2 regions of the Peribacillus sp. SIMBA_075 genome follow, and region 2 is predicted to be linked to the other one. Evidence: riboswitches for the same ligand, from Rfam matches in the RefSeq annotation. Region 2 holds a riboswitch; the other holds the start of a gene.
The links. Region 2 has a riboswitch for FMN ahead of ribE (riboflavin synthase). Riboswitches for the same ligand answer to the same signal wherever they lie in the genome.

Region 1 (7,569 bases), on a different contig from region 2:
TTGGAAGCAAAATAAAAAATAACGCTAATAATTGTATCATTGGAAACTTAATCTTCACTTTACTTTTTTTCTTTTTATTTTGGTGGACTTTACTGCGCTTGGGCAATGATGACTTAGCCTTCTGACGTTCAATTCGCGAACGAAGTTCACCAGCCTGGTCGTTTTCTTTTTCATTCTTTTGGACTCGGCTCATTCAAGTCACCCCCTTTCTTGCTCAACCCTCTTTGCTTTTTGCTCCTGATTAGAACACCAAGGATAAAGTCAATCAAAAAGTGGGCCGTAATCGTCACGATGATATTATTAGTCATTTCAAATAGAAAACCGATAAAGAAGCTCAAAACCAAAACATTTAAAAATAAAAACCAATTAAAAAGGTAACGATAATGAACGGCTGCAAAAATCAGGCTCGTCCATAGCAATCCCAAATGTGTTTGCAACACTCCACGAAATAATAATTCTTCGCTTATCGCTACCACTAAAGCAACGACAAAAATCATCTGGTATGACAAGTTACTGAAAATGCGTTCGTTAATACCACCATCATCCTGATAGGAAGATGGTGTCACTCTCATCAATAAAATGTCAAATAACAAGACAATGACTCCAGCGGGAATTCCAATCAGCAAAATATTCAGGTCATCAAAGATAAATAAGTCGAAAAAAGCAGAACGGTCCTCAAATAAAATAATACCTAAAAAAGCGGCTAACGTTAAGAGAATAATTTGTGTAAGAAACAAATTATATAGCAACTGCTTGTCTGTTAGTTGTTTAATTAATTCAGCTTGCTTATTTTTCATTCCCATTTTCCTTCTTTAATAAGATTAAAGCCAATTCATTTTTCCACGTGGAAAAGGGATTAACTGGATCAACCTTAACTTCCGGCCATACATCAGCCATTTTTTCGGCATCCATTCCACAGATATCACAGCAAATGGGGTTCACTACTCGCTGCTTTTCTTCAAAGTAGTGCAGTATCCCTATACGGCGACATTCACGTGCATATAACCAATGAAGGAATTTATGCAGCTTTTCTTGATTACCGGATTTCCTCTTTTGGCAATACTCTTTCATTTCTGACATTTGGTCTAAAGGATTTTTAGTTCCATTAATGAGCTGGGTAAAAAAACGAAGATGGATATCGTTCAAAGAAAAAGATTGAGACAGCTGTTCTTTTTCTGATAGGGTGAAATTCGCCAAACCCTTTTGTGAAGCATTAAGGAAAGAACAAACACCCTCGATTTGCATATCCGTAGGTAACTGTTGTTCCATCAAACGCAAGGGAAGCCCTTCATCCCCTTCGCCATATAATAAGACAGCGACACTTTGTTTCCGATCTCGTCCCGCCCTGCCTATCTCCTGAAGATATGCTTCCATCGTGGATGGCATATGAAAATGGATAACGTATCTGACATCCGATTTATTTACACCCATGCCAAAAGCACTTGTTGCACATATAATTTTCAACTGACCAGAAATGAATTGCTGCTGAATGAGCATCCTTTGTTCCTGTTCCATGCCACCGTGATAATAATTGACACTGTCAATCCCGTTTTCCTGTAAAAACCCAGCGACCGATTCCGCAACCTTTTTAGATGAAAAATAAATAATACCGCTCCCTGTCAATTTCCTGACAAGCTCCAGTACACGGGATAGCTTTTCATCGTAACTGATCAGGCGCTCGACAATTATTGCAATATTTTCCCGATCAACAGATGAGACGATTTCTTCGGCTTGACCAATTTCGAGTTTACTTACGATGTCCCTTCGGACTTCAGTGGTTGCAGTTGCTGTCAGGGCAAGCGTCAACGGATTGTTCAACTCACGCCTCACTTCTCCTAAATTCAAATAATCCGGACGGAAATCGTAACCCCATTGTGAGATGCAGTGTGCTTCATCTATGACGAACAAACCGATTTCTATCGATTTCAAGGATTTTAGCACACTCTCAAGACTTAGCATTTCAGGAGATAAAAAGATAAAACGATAACTATGTAATCGATCGAGAGCTTTCCTTTTTTGATTTAGCGTCAAAAAAGAATTGAGGGTCAATACGCTTTTTTCGCCACTCATCTTCAGCTGATCTGCCTGATCCTGCATTAATGATAATAATGGGGAGACAATTAGGACAGTCTTATTTAAAAGGTAAGCCGGCAGCTGATAACACAATGATTTACCGGATCCGGTGGGTAGCATCGCTAATGTATGACGTCCGGACATCAATGATTCGATCACTTCTTTTTGTCCAGGACGAAATTCATCAAATCCAAATTTTTCTTTTAGGACACGTTCTATATTCATCATCCATCACCTATTTTCGCAAGTACAAGCCTGATTTGGAAAAAGCTTATCTGTTTATTATCGACCATCTGCTTGATAGCCTTAAGCTTTTTCGTACCAAGTTCATTAATAGCGGCTGCAATTTCCCTCTCATCGTCGAGAGACACATAATCGGCAATCGGAAAACTTTTATCCGATAGGACAATTTCGACTAGGTGATCCTCAATGGTGTTGACTTTCAATCGGCGGACCTCAGCTATTTCCCCAAGGTTTTTCCCTTCTTGGATGTATCGTAAAGTAGTTTGTGTAGATTGTGTCAAATGAGGATTTTCACCCCTTTGCCAATCATAGATCAACGTTGACAAAAGGGGGTAACCCGTTCCCGTTTCCATTTCAGAAAGCATTTGATGCAACGAGTCAAGGAAAGTAAAGCGGATAAACTCTTCTTCTAGATCTTTCCTTTTTGCAATCTGTTCAAACGTAAGCCCAATCCTGTTTGTCCCAGTTAATTTCATAATGAAAACATCTCGTTTCAAATCACTTTGACTTTCTAAAAGGGATATCAGTTCTTCATATAGATGTTGCGCAATCAACTCTCGGTCCTGACGATTGGCATGTAAAAATTCCTTTACGAAAAATTGGATTTTGGGATTTCTTTGTATCGGATAAAAACGTCTTTCATTGTGGACAATATGGGATATGGTTTGAATGAGTAAGTTTAACCTTCCCCAGAAAATCGGGGTGATATTGTGATACTTCCAACCATTTATAAAATTCGGAAAAGGATTATCATTGAAGTAATCGATTAACATCTCCTCACCTTGCATACTAATTTCAAATGCATCTGATTTATCCGTTGTATTTATGTATTCATGGTCAAGGAACTGTTCAATGTTTTGATTTAACTGCTGACGGGTAAATCGTGGTATTGTCCCAAATATATTCGTCAGCCCGAATAAATGGGCATCCTGGATTGTTTGTGACGACTTCTTCCCCTGAAGCATATGGTATATAGCATAAATGGAACGTTCACCTTGAAATTTTTTTATCGCATATAGAATGATTGCCTGTAGATAATTTTTCATGGGACTCACATCCTTGTTTCATTTATCCAATAAACCTATTGTAACAAAAAACTGCAAAAATCGCCGTTATTATTGATGAAAACAAGGGAAATTATGTGACTAAATGACGCATCATGGAAAGGGCCATGTTAATTATTTCGATGATTTTCGTTGACATCCTGCTACATGATAGTTATTATCAATACAATTTCTATTGAAAAGTTTGGCATTCGGTCTTACAATAAGAAAGAGATAATAATCTGAAATAAAAAGATTATCAGTTGTCTATCAACTTAGGAGGGGTTATATTCATGGCTAAATTTACTATTGTGGATAAAGAAACATGCATCGCTTGTGGCGCTTGCGGAGCAGCAGCACCAGATATATATGATTATGATGACGAAGGGATTGCATTTGTTACCCTTGACGATAACGAGGGAATCGTTGAAATTCCAGATGTACTTATAGATGACATGATGGATGCATTTGAAGGATGTCCAACGGATTCTATTAAAGTTGCTGATGAGGCATTTGACGGGGATGCACTAAAATTCGAATAAAGATACAAGCCATTTTCAATCGAGAATGGCTTTTTTTTTTGGTCAATTTCATTGCATCTTCCCCTGCCAAATTAAACGGACATAAAAAAACAACCGAATTGGATATCGGTTGTTTTTTTATGTTTCTATCGTAAATGCCATTAAGCATTTTTATATAATGTTTGCTTATTGATCCATGCCTGTAATTTAATGAACAACAACATGAATACAGATGTTATAAGCACGCCTTTAATTACATTGAAAGGCAAGATTGCCGTCGTGATTAGCTTTCTTGATTCGGGTGCCGACATTGCATCCCATCCCATAAAGAAGGTATAAGCCGGTAAAAAGACATAATAGTTTAAAACACTCATAAATACTGCCATGGAAACTGTTCCCGCAAGTAAAGCGAACGTCATCCCTTTTTTTGAATTGATTTTCTGAAATACATAATAAGTTGGCAAGACAAACAGTATTCCAGCTATAAAGTTTGCAATATGCCCCACAGGTACAGCTGTCAAGGTCCCTGTCATGACTAAATCCAATAGGTTTTTAAGGAATTCAACTAGAATTCCTGCCATAGGACCAAAAATCAATGCCGCCATCAATGCTGGTATGTCGCTAAAATCAACATTCAGAAAAGGTGGAAATCCTGGAAACGGAAAATTCAAAAGCATCAATAAATAAGAAATGCTTCCCATCATTGCCAGTGTGACCGTTTTTTTCACTTTATTCTTTTTCATAGTTCTCTCTCCTTCTTTTCCGATCTACCTGAAAAGAGGTTAGTGTTCCTTAATGATGTCGATGCTCAATAAAAAAACCTTTAATTCCAATAGAATTAAAGGGATAAATTAAAGGTTACATCAAACAAACGTATCAGCAAATGACTGTTGAAACGCACTCAGGAACCTCCATCTTCTCCCATCCAGACTATACTGTCGGCTTTGGAATCACACCAAATCCTGCCCCGTAAGGCTCGCGGGCTTAGAAGGAGAACTTCCTTCATCACCGCCGGTGGGGAATTGCACCCCGCCCCGAAGATAGACCTATAAAATTTTTAGTTTCCTTTCGTTTCCGAAAGGTGCGTTAAGTAGCTTTGTATCAGCAGTTTATTCGTATAGGCGATTTAATGTGTTTCCACTAATCCCCTTTGAAAACCCGCTTTTCCAACCAAGTTTCCTACCAAAAACCTACCGTCTCTCCACCACTTAATTTATTTGATTTTATCATGCACATTTAAAAAAGCAAGAAATAAATTTCCGTCTTTAACCTTTTTTCATTTGCTCCAAACCAATCCGCTAAGACTTACTTACTTTATCTTTGGTCCAGTAATCCACTTTGGGCTTACCAGTGGTTTTGAGCTTTTATCCAACAGGAAAAAAGGATTCTTTATAAGTAGTTCTTTTTAAATGAAGTTTGCACAAGGTTATATATTTTTTATTTTCCCATCAGCCAGGCCTTTATCTTGAAGTGTTTTTTATGGGACTCATCGAGATGGAAAAGATTTATTTTTTGAAGAGTTCAGGAATAAAGTGATTTTTAAGATGGCCTTCATACATGGCTAAGCAAATAAAAAACCATTTTTCCACCTATGTTAAAGCGCATCTAAACCTTGACACAAAAAAAAGTAACTATTTTCGGACAAAAATAGTTACTCATTAAATGGGATCCATAAAAAGCAAAGAGTTCTTCTCCATTTAATTTATGCAAATGCTGCAAAATGAAGTTCCAAAACTTTTTAACCAATTAAAATCCCTGGGCAGATTGCCCCTTTAGCTTATATTCTTTTTGAAGAAAATTGAGCGTGCGGAAGATAGCTTATTTAAAGGAACAATTTTTGCAAAATACTTTAATCTCGATTTTCTTATTGGTATTCTTATGCCCTCTTTGGAAAATGTGAGAATACAATGAGCTTTGAATTACCGGAATTAGACAGGAGAGAAACATAGAAGGCGGTGGGAGAAATATAGATTATATAAATACTTATTATATGAAGAAAGAGAAACTTCAGTAACAGCAAGCTCAGACTTCTGGGTAACCTGGCCAGTATTCAGCTGAATCGTCAGAAGAGCAGGGGTAATGGTACTTGTCTACTCGAGAAGATAAGGAAGGACCGAAAAGTATTTTTTCTGTTACATACAGTTAGGATGAATATCTATCGTCATGGTGAATGTCCATTTATAGATTAAAAGGTTTAAAACAATAATTGGATACAAAATGATGATTCGGAATAATGTAAATAATTTTTCTTTTTTAGCAATCGATGAGGAAGTCAATATTATGGCGGCCTTCCACACACGATCAGGATGATAATTATTGTTTTAAGCGCTTACATCCATTTAAGTCAAATTGACATAATTACCATTTCAATTGTAAAATTAACTGAAATTTAAGATAATTATTCTCCCCTAGGAAGGTGTTTAGCATGTATCGGATTTTAGTGGCAGATGCCATCAAACCAGAAGGACTCGGACCGCTATCAGAGGCATCCCATATTCTTCTTATTCAGAAGACAGTAGAGGAAGCGGCAAATGAACTTGATCGGATTGATGCAATACTTGTAAGAAGTGCAACGAAGGTAACGGAAGATTTAATGAACCGTATGCCGCAGTTGAAAATCATAGCACGCGCTGGTGTCGGCGTCGATAACATAGACATCCCCGCAGCGACAAAACGCGGAATTGTCGTGGTTAATGCACCCGACGGAAATACCATTTCAACAGCAGAACATACATTTGCGATGATGGCTTCCATGATGCGACATATTCCGCAAGCTTATGCTTCATTAAAGAATGGGGAGTGGAAACGTTCTTCATATACAGGAACGGAACTTCGCGGCAAAACATTGGGTATAGTCGGCTTTGGACGTATCGGAGGGGAAATTGCCAAACGTGCTAAAGTATTTGGTATGGATGTCATTGTCTACGATCCGTTCCTTACTGCCGATCGTGCAAAGAAAATGTCCGTTACATCCCTGCCCTTAGATGAATTGCTTCCTAAAGCAGACATCATTACTGTGCATACTCCCCTAACGAATGAAACTAGAGGATTGATCAATAAAGAAAAACTGCTTACCTGTAAAAAAGGCATATATGTACTGAACTGCGCCCGTGGCGGTATTCTGGATGAAGATGACTTATATGAAGCGATAGTTGAAGGACATGTTGCCGGAGCGGCACTGGACGTTTTCGTCGAAGAACCTCCACTTGGCCATAAACTGCTTGAACTGGATAGCGTCATAGCTACACCTCATCTAGGTGCATCTACGAAAGAGGCCCAATTAAATGTGGCCGTACAGGTTGCCCAAGAAGTATTGACCTATTTCGAAGGAAATCCAGTCTCAAGTTCCATCAACCTTCCAGCCATTTCTAAAGAAGTCTTTGAAAAGGTACAACCATTCTATCAACTTGTTCAGCAAATGGGATCCATTGCTTCCCAGTGCATGAAAGAAGGAATTCAGGAAATCTCCGTTACGTATGCTGGAGAATCATTGGACTTCGATACAGCGATTCTGACAAAAAGTCTGATCTCAGGTTTCTTCAAATCAAGAGTTGATGCAGCCGTCAATGAAGTGAATGCCCTGCTGATCGCAAAAGAGCGTGGCATCACAGTTGGTGAAAAAGTCTCTACGGATTCTTTAGGGTACTCTAACTTGATCAGCCTTAAAGTAAAAGGTGACAACCGTGAAT
Region 2 (7,569 bases):
TTACGAATTGATTGCACAAAAAAAATTGAAGATGCATGAAGTTAAGACGATTGTACTTGATGAAGGTGACCAATTGATCACTCCAGAGCATATGGGAACGATCAATAATATTATCAAAACAACGCTAAAAGACCGGCAAATCATGGTATTTTCGGCAACCCTGCCAGAGGAAACGGAAAAAGCGGCCAGAGGATTCATGAATGAACCCGAAATGATCAAGGTCGATAAGCATGAAAAAATGGAATCGAAAGTGGACCATCTTTACTTTGTTGTAGAGAGACGGGAAAAATCCAAGATTCTTGAGAAAATCACAAGACTTAAAGATGTGAAGGCCCTTGCCTTCCTTAACGATATAGCAGAGCTGAGCGTCCTACATGAAAAGCTGAGTTATAAAGGTGTTGAAATGGGTGTGCTTCACGGGGAATCCAATAAAGTCGACCGGGAGAAGGCGCTGCGCAAGCTTCGTTCCGGAAAATCCCCGATGTTGATCGCAACGGATGTAGCGGCAAGAGGGCTAGATATAAAAGGCCTCACAGCAGTCGTTCATATTGATATGGCTGACAACATCGATCAATATATCCATAGATCAGGGAGAACAGGGCGTGCAGGTGCAGATGGCACTGTTATTTCAATCGTAACGGAAAGAGAAGAGCGAGAGTTGAAAAAAATGGCTCGTGAACTGGAGATTCCATTAACGAGAGTAACTTTCTATGGTGGAAACATCGTAGTCGATGAATGAGTTGGGGAAAAGGGATGGCCGTTGCGGCTGTCTCTTTTTTTTTGTAGGAGTCAGATACAATCCGCAAACATGCCTGAACTCCTTCTCGTCTTGAAATTAAAGTGGAGATTCATTTTGCAGAATCCACTCTACATGCCTTTTCCACTGTATGGTGGGATTCCCAGTTAACCAAAAATATGCCGATGAAAATGAGTGAACCTCCAACCGCAACGTACCAGTGAACAGGCTCATCCAGCAAGAGGTAGCCAGATAGGACACCAAAAAAGGGAGCTAGAAATAGGAAGGCGCTCGTTTTGGCTGAATCCCCCTTTTGTAATAGGAAAAACCAAACAGAAAATTGAACGATGGATGCCATGATGGCCAGCCATAACAAAATAAGGATGGATGCCTGGGAAATCTTGAAAAAGGGCTGTTCAAAAAGAAATGATCCAATGAGCAGGAGAAAACCTCCGCACAGCATTTGATAGGCTGACATGACCCAAGTGTCGAAGGTATGTCCCCAAACTTTCATCAATAGGGTCGCAATGGACCACGAAATGGCTGACATCAATCCAAGAAGAGTACCGGTCTTCAAATCAAGATGTGCCCCCATTGTGATAAAAACGCCAATAAAACCGAGCAAAACTCCCGACCATTGTTGCAAGGTGTAAATCGTTCTAAGAAATAGCGTTCCAAAAATGACCACTAATAATGGGTTCATGAATGTCAAGATCGAAAGTTCCCCGGCTGAAATGGTCCTTAAACCTACAAAGATGCATCCCATTACACCAGCAGTCTGGAAAAAACCGATGATACTCAACTTTGACCAATCCTTGATCTTTTTTGGATGCGGGCGTTTGATGAGCTTGACGACAATGGCCATGATGAAACCTGCTAGGATGAACCGAATCGCTGCAAGTAACATTGGGGAAGTATACGCTAAGCCAATTTTTCCTATAGCGAATGAAGAACCCATTAACGCAGTCGTTAAAATGACCAGAAAACCAAAAATGAATTTGTTCATCTTGTGCCCTCCCGAAGTCTTCAACTATAAATACCAGATTGTGAAAGTATATCACACATACTAAATTATGGGTTTTTACAACGGGGATATCTATGTATGAAAACGCTTCCTTTATGTGGATTTTTGACATATGATATCAATAGACATAGGTTAGGAGGAGATGTTATGACAGGAAAGTATAAACAGTTTGAAACGGCAGTCATACATGAAGGATATGACTCGAAGAAGCATTTAGGAAGCTTGGCAACACCATTATTCCAAACCTCAACATTCACTTTTGAAACGGCCGAGCAAGGGGAACGGCGTTTTGCCGGTATAGAAGATGGATATATTTATTCACGCCTTGGAAATCCGACGGTACAAGTGCTGGAAGAAAAGATTGCCGCTTTGGAAGGCGGGGAAGCTGGCCTTGCTTTCGGATCAGGTATGGCTGCAGTTTCTGCGGTGCTTTTTGCCTTAACTAAAACGGATGACCACATCCTGTGTTCACAGGGTTTATATGGTTGTACTTTTGGCCTTCTGCAGTTAATGAAAAATAAATACCGCATCACTCATGATTTTTGTGAAATGGATACAGAAGAAAAGGTAAGGAAAATGATTCGGCCGGAAACGACCTGCATTTATGTAGAAACCCCGATCAATCCGACGATGAAAATGATTGACTTACAGATGGTAGTGAGAGTAGCGAAGGAATATAATGTGACGATTGTAGTCGATAATACGTTTTCGACACCCTACTTACAGAGACCCCTTGAATATGGGTGTGATATCGTCCTTCATAGTGCTACGAAATATCTTTGCGGACATGGGGATGTCGTTGCGGGCCTTGTCGTTGGTAAGAAGGACTTTATTAATCAGGTAGCTGGGACTACACAGAAGGATATCGGTGGAATCATTTCACCATTCGATGCCTGGTTACTATTGCGGGGGTTAAAGACCTTGCCTGTCAGGATGGACCGTCACTCAGCCAATGCAATGAACATCTTTCATGAACTTGTGAAACATCCAAAGGTGAAAAAGGTATATTATCCAGGTGATGAAGCTTCACCGGATCATTATATAATGCAAAAACAGATGAAACACGGAGGCGGCCTTATCTCTTTCGAATTGCATGGTACAAAACAGGATGCACAGGAATTCCTCAATAAATTGAAACTTATCAAAATTGCCGTCAGTCTAGGGGATGCCGAGACATTGATCCAGCATCCCGCTACCATGACGCATTCTGCCGTTCCTGAAGAATCGCGGGAACAAATGGGCATCAGTGACCAACTGGTCCGTCTCTCAGTTGGCCTTGAAGCTTGGCAGGACATCTGGCACGATCTTCAGCAAGCTTTTTAGACCACCAGATTTCCCTATCAGTTCTTCCGATTTTTAATGAAGGTCGTGATCGACACGATAAAAATGAAAGCAGCCAGAATATAAGAAATGTCTGTGATTACCTGGTAGGGCGCACCATTTCGGATCCCGATGCCAATGAACGTCCAAACGAATACGAGAGGATAGCACCAATCCCGGTTTTTACCAGCAAAGACAAAGGCCAGGATTGTTGCTGCAATCAGCAAAACGATCGTCCAAGCTACACTGGAAATCCCAAAACCGTCCCATTCGATATAGGTAAGGTAATAAGAAATGTCGGCGATGGCTGCAACACTCACCCAGCCGGTATAAACGGAAAACGGAAAAAGGTCGAAAGGAGTATGCTCCACTTTTTTTATGCTTGTATAACTGACCAATAATATAGCCAAAAGAGCAATGATAATGAATACGGATAACAAAAATCGTTCGTAATGCCAAGCCAAAAGCCAAGCGCCATTTAGGACACAGCTTAAAGCGAACCAAGGGAAGGATGCCTTATTGGCAGGGCTGTTTTGATGTTTACTTAAAAACTGCCTGAATACCCAGATGGCGAGCAGAAAATAGATTAAACCCCAAATGGAAAATACATAACCGGCAGGAGTGAAGAGGACATCCAGTTTATCGGAAATCTCTCCAGATGTTCGGCCGTTCAAAGGCAGGAAATTGGCTAAAAAATTCATCGTGACGACGAATAGAAAGAAAAGCAAATTGTTGATGGCGATAATCTTGGGCTTCCTCCTTGTTTGAATTGTAATCCCTATAACCTATTCCACCAATTAGGCCCGGTTAACCTTTTGGAGCACATCGAGGTTACTTGGAGCGGAATTTCATTTTTCCATAAAGTGAGGGAGTTCCTGTAACAAATGAACCATTTAAGTTTAGAAATTTTACATCCTCACTTTAAGGTGATAAAATATTCAAAGATTCATATTATTTTAGTCCTTCGGGGTCGGGTGAAAATCCCAACCGGCGGTGATGAAGAAATTCTAAGCCCGCGAGCCTGATAAAGGCAGGATTTGGTGAGATTCCAAAGCCGACAGTAAAGTCTGGATGGGAGAAGGACGTGTGGAACCCAAGTGTATACGTACGCCTAATTTTTCAAAAAAGAAAATATTGGGCTTTTTAGGTATACAGTTTTTTTCACTCATTTCTCCTGTTAACTCCTTAGGTCATCCTAAGGGGTTTTTTATATTTTATAAAAGGGGGAAAAACATGTTTACGGGAATCATCGAGGATATCGGTACCGTCCATTCCTTGAAAAAAGGGAAAAGCAGTATGGAGTTGTCGATCCGTTCTGAAAAAATCCTTGAAGATGTTCATCTGGGGGATAGTATTTCAGTCAACGGGGTCTGCTTAACGGTAACGTCCTTCACGAAAAGTTTGTTTACGGTCGACGTAATGCCGGAAACGGTCAAAGCTTCCTCGATCCGGACGTTAAAATTGGGATCACCTGTGAATCTCGAACGAGCCATGAGTGCACAGGGAAGGTTTGGCGGTCATTTTGTTTCAGGTCATATCGACGGGACCGGAACAATCATAAAAAAAGAACGAAAAGAAAATGCCGTATATTATGTAATCCAATTGGAAGAAGGGCTCAGTGCCTTTTGCATTCCAAAAGGCTCTGTAGCCATTGATGGAACGAGCCTGACGATATTTGGAATTGAACGAAACCTTTTGACTGTATCTCTGATTCCATTGACTCATCAGGACACCGTATTGGGACAAAAAGCGGCTGGCGATATCGTTAACATTGAAAACGACATGATAGGGAAATATATTATACATCAAATGAAAAATGGCGATTCAAAACCAGGACTGAATTTAGAGTTTTTGGCAGAGCACGGATTCTAATAAAAGGGCGGTGTAATGATGTTCCATACAATTGAAGAAGCGATCGAGGATTTGAAAGCTGGCAAGGTAGTAATCGTATCCGATGATGAAGACCGTGAAAACGAAGGGGATTTCGTCTTGTTGGCCGAAAAGGCAACGCCGGAAGCGATCAATTTCATGGCGACTCATGGACGAGGTTTGATATGTACAACCATTACAGAAGAACTGGCAGGGAAATTGAACCTGCATCCTATGGTAGGAGAAAATACCGATCATCATGGTACTGCCTTCACGGTTAGTGTCGATCATAAAAGCACTTCCACAGGAATAAGTGCTTTTGAACGGTCCTTGACCATTCTTGAGCTTCTTAAAGAAGATTCGGTTGCTGAAGATTTTCAAAGGCCTGGTCACACTTTTCCGATAGTCGCTAAAGAAGGCGGCGTATTAAGGAGGGCAGGACATACGGAGGCTTCGGTGGATTTGGCAAAATTATGCGGTGCCGCTCCAGCTGGTGTCATATGTGAAATCATGAATGATGATGGATCGATGGCACGCGTATCCGATTTAGAAGTCATCGCTGGGAAATTCAACCTGAAGTTCATTACGATAGCCGATTTGATTCGGTATCTTGAACAAAGTGATACAATCGGGAAACAGGCACTTGAACTGAACATCCCGAATGCTTAAGGATTTTTAGCTAAATTAATCTTTAAATGAAAAAAATGATATTTTTTTAAAATTAGGAGGAATTGGACATGGGGAAAGTTATTGAAGCACAATTAATAGGATCAGGATTGAAAGTCGGAATCGTGGTAGGAAGATTTAATGAGTTTATCACAAGCAAGCTTTTAGGAGGGGCATTGGATGGCCTTAAGCGTCATGGCGTTGATGAAAATGATGTTGACATCGCGTGGGTGCCGGGTGCTTTCGAACTTCCGTTAATTGCGAAGAAACTTGTGAATACGGGTAAATATGATGCGGTTATCGGACTTGGAACGGTAATCAGGGGTGCCACTTCACATTATGATTATGTCTGCAATGAAGCAGCTAAAGGCATGGCTTCCGTTTCCTTGGACACAGGTGTACCGGTTATCTTCGGTTTGTTGACAACTGAGAACATTGAACAAGCCATTGAACGTGCCGGAACAAAATCAGGTAACAAAGGCTATGAAGCTGCCGTTAGTGCCATTGAAATGGCCAACCTTGGAAAATTGATAGAACAGTGATTTCACATCAGGAAAGCCGCAGGGAATAACATTCCCTGCGGCTTTTTGATGTGCCGGATTTTAAGGTCAATGAAGCATTTGTGACTTCCTATTTTTCCCCTGTTGTATGGACAATCTTGAAAATGGATAAGGCCACTTATTGGGAGGGACCTAGAAAGATGGATAGGGTAAGACTTTAAGTAGTCACTAACGGGGAGATGCCAGAATCATTAAAGGTTAACTGTGCTGCCCTGTCAGTTTTAAAGGAATACATGGAAATACAATTTCAAAGTAATGTGTTTTCATTATATTTGGGTATAATTTCTGTGAAATAATGAATCATTAGTGGTTTTTCGAAAAAAAAACGAACAAAAGCATCGCGTAATGAAAGCATGATAAAATATGCGGATATGATTATGCTACAATTGTAAAGATTGCAATTGAAATTCCTGTCTTTAGGGAAAAGTAAAATTATTAGTTATTAGGAGGGGTTTGTGTGTACCATCTCTTTACACATAATGATTTAGATGGAGTCGGCTGCGGCATTGTCGCTAAGCTGGCATTCGGAGAAGAAGTAGTGGTTAGTTATAATTCAATCGGTCGCCTTAATCAAAATGTAGGAGCATTTCTTGAGCAGGCAAAGATTGAGGATACATTGATTGTTACTGATCTATCGGTTGATGAAGATAACGAAAAAATGATTACGCAGTTTGTGGAAGACGGAGGAAAAGCGCTTCTGATCGATCATCATAAGTCAGCACTGCATTTGAACGAGCATGATTGGGCATCTGTAACTGTCGAACAGGAAGACGGTAAACAGACGGCAGCAACTTCATTATTCTATCAGTATGCAGTTGAAAATAAATTGCTGGAACCTTCAAATATTGTCGCTGAATTCGTTGAATTGGTCCGTCAATACGATACTTGGGAATGGGAAGTAAATAAAAATTCAACGGCAAAACGGTTGAATGACCTGTTTTTCATGATTCCGATAGAGGAATTCGAAATGAAAATCGCAAATAAGCTTTCTACTGCTGAAAGTTTCACTTTTGACGAAGTGGAGCAAACGCTTCTAAATATAGAAGAAAGTCGAGTAGATCGGTACATAAACAGGAAAAAAAGAGAAGTTTATCAAGCTACGGTCGGTCCACATACAGCTGGTGTGGTCCACGCAGAGTCATATCACTCAGAACTTGGAAACGAACTGTCGAAAGAATTCTCACATTTGGATTATATCGCAATCCTGATGGTCGGAAGTAAAAGAATCAGCTTCCGGACAATCCACGATGACATAGATGTTTCTGAAGTTGCTGGCAAGTACGATGGGGGCGGCCATCAAAAAGCCGCCGGTTGTACCATGTCCGAAAAGGCATATAGCCAATATGTCGAAAAGACCTTCTATGCCGAGCCCCTTAAACGCGATGCACATAAAA

Region 1: it holds a riboswitch for FMN, as region 2 does, so the genes downstream of both, SB775_RS02625 (ECF transporter S component) here and ribE (riboflavin synthase) in region 2, are expected to answer to the same signal.

Annotation. Positions count from the first base shown of each region.
Region 1 covers NZ_JAWRYN010000002.1:175,998-183,566, reverse strand. The annotation lists gene SB775_RS02650 (LysM peptidoglycan-binding domain-containing protein) at 1-193, opposite strand, end outside; gene SB775_RS02645 (CPBP family intramembrane glutamic endopeptidase) at 171-797, opposite strand; gene SB775_RS02640 (RecQ family ATP-dependent DNA helicase) at 787-2,298, opposite strand; gene SB775_RS02635 (YpbB family protein) at 2,298-3,362, opposite strand; gene SB775_RS02630 (ferredoxin) at 3,653-3,901, shown strand; gene SB775_RS02625 (ECF transporter S component) at 4,042-4,623, opposite strand; FMN riboswitch at 4,790-4,926, opposite strand; gene serA (phosphoglycerate dehydrogenase) at 6,306-7,569, shown strand, end outside.
Region 2 covers NZ_JAWRYN010000009.1:145,393-152,961, forward strand. The annotation lists gene SB775_RS10020 (DEAD/DEAH box helicase) at 1-739, shown strand, start outside; gene SB775_RS10025 (DMT family transporter) at 849-1,742, opposite strand; gene megL (methionine gamma-lyase) at 1,908-3,083, shown strand; gene SB775_RS10035 (tryptophan-rich sensory protein) at 3,101-3,781, opposite strand; FMN riboswitch at 4,037-4,167, shown strand; gene ribE (riboflavin synthase) at 4,314-4,952, shown strand; partial or broken gene ribB (3,4-dihydroxy-2-butanone-4-phosphate synthase) at 4,971-5,609, shown strand; gene ribH (6,7-dimethyl-8-ribityllumazine synthase) at 5,687-6,157, shown strand; gene SB775_RS10055 (DHH family phosphoesterase) at 6,633-7,569, shown strand, end outside.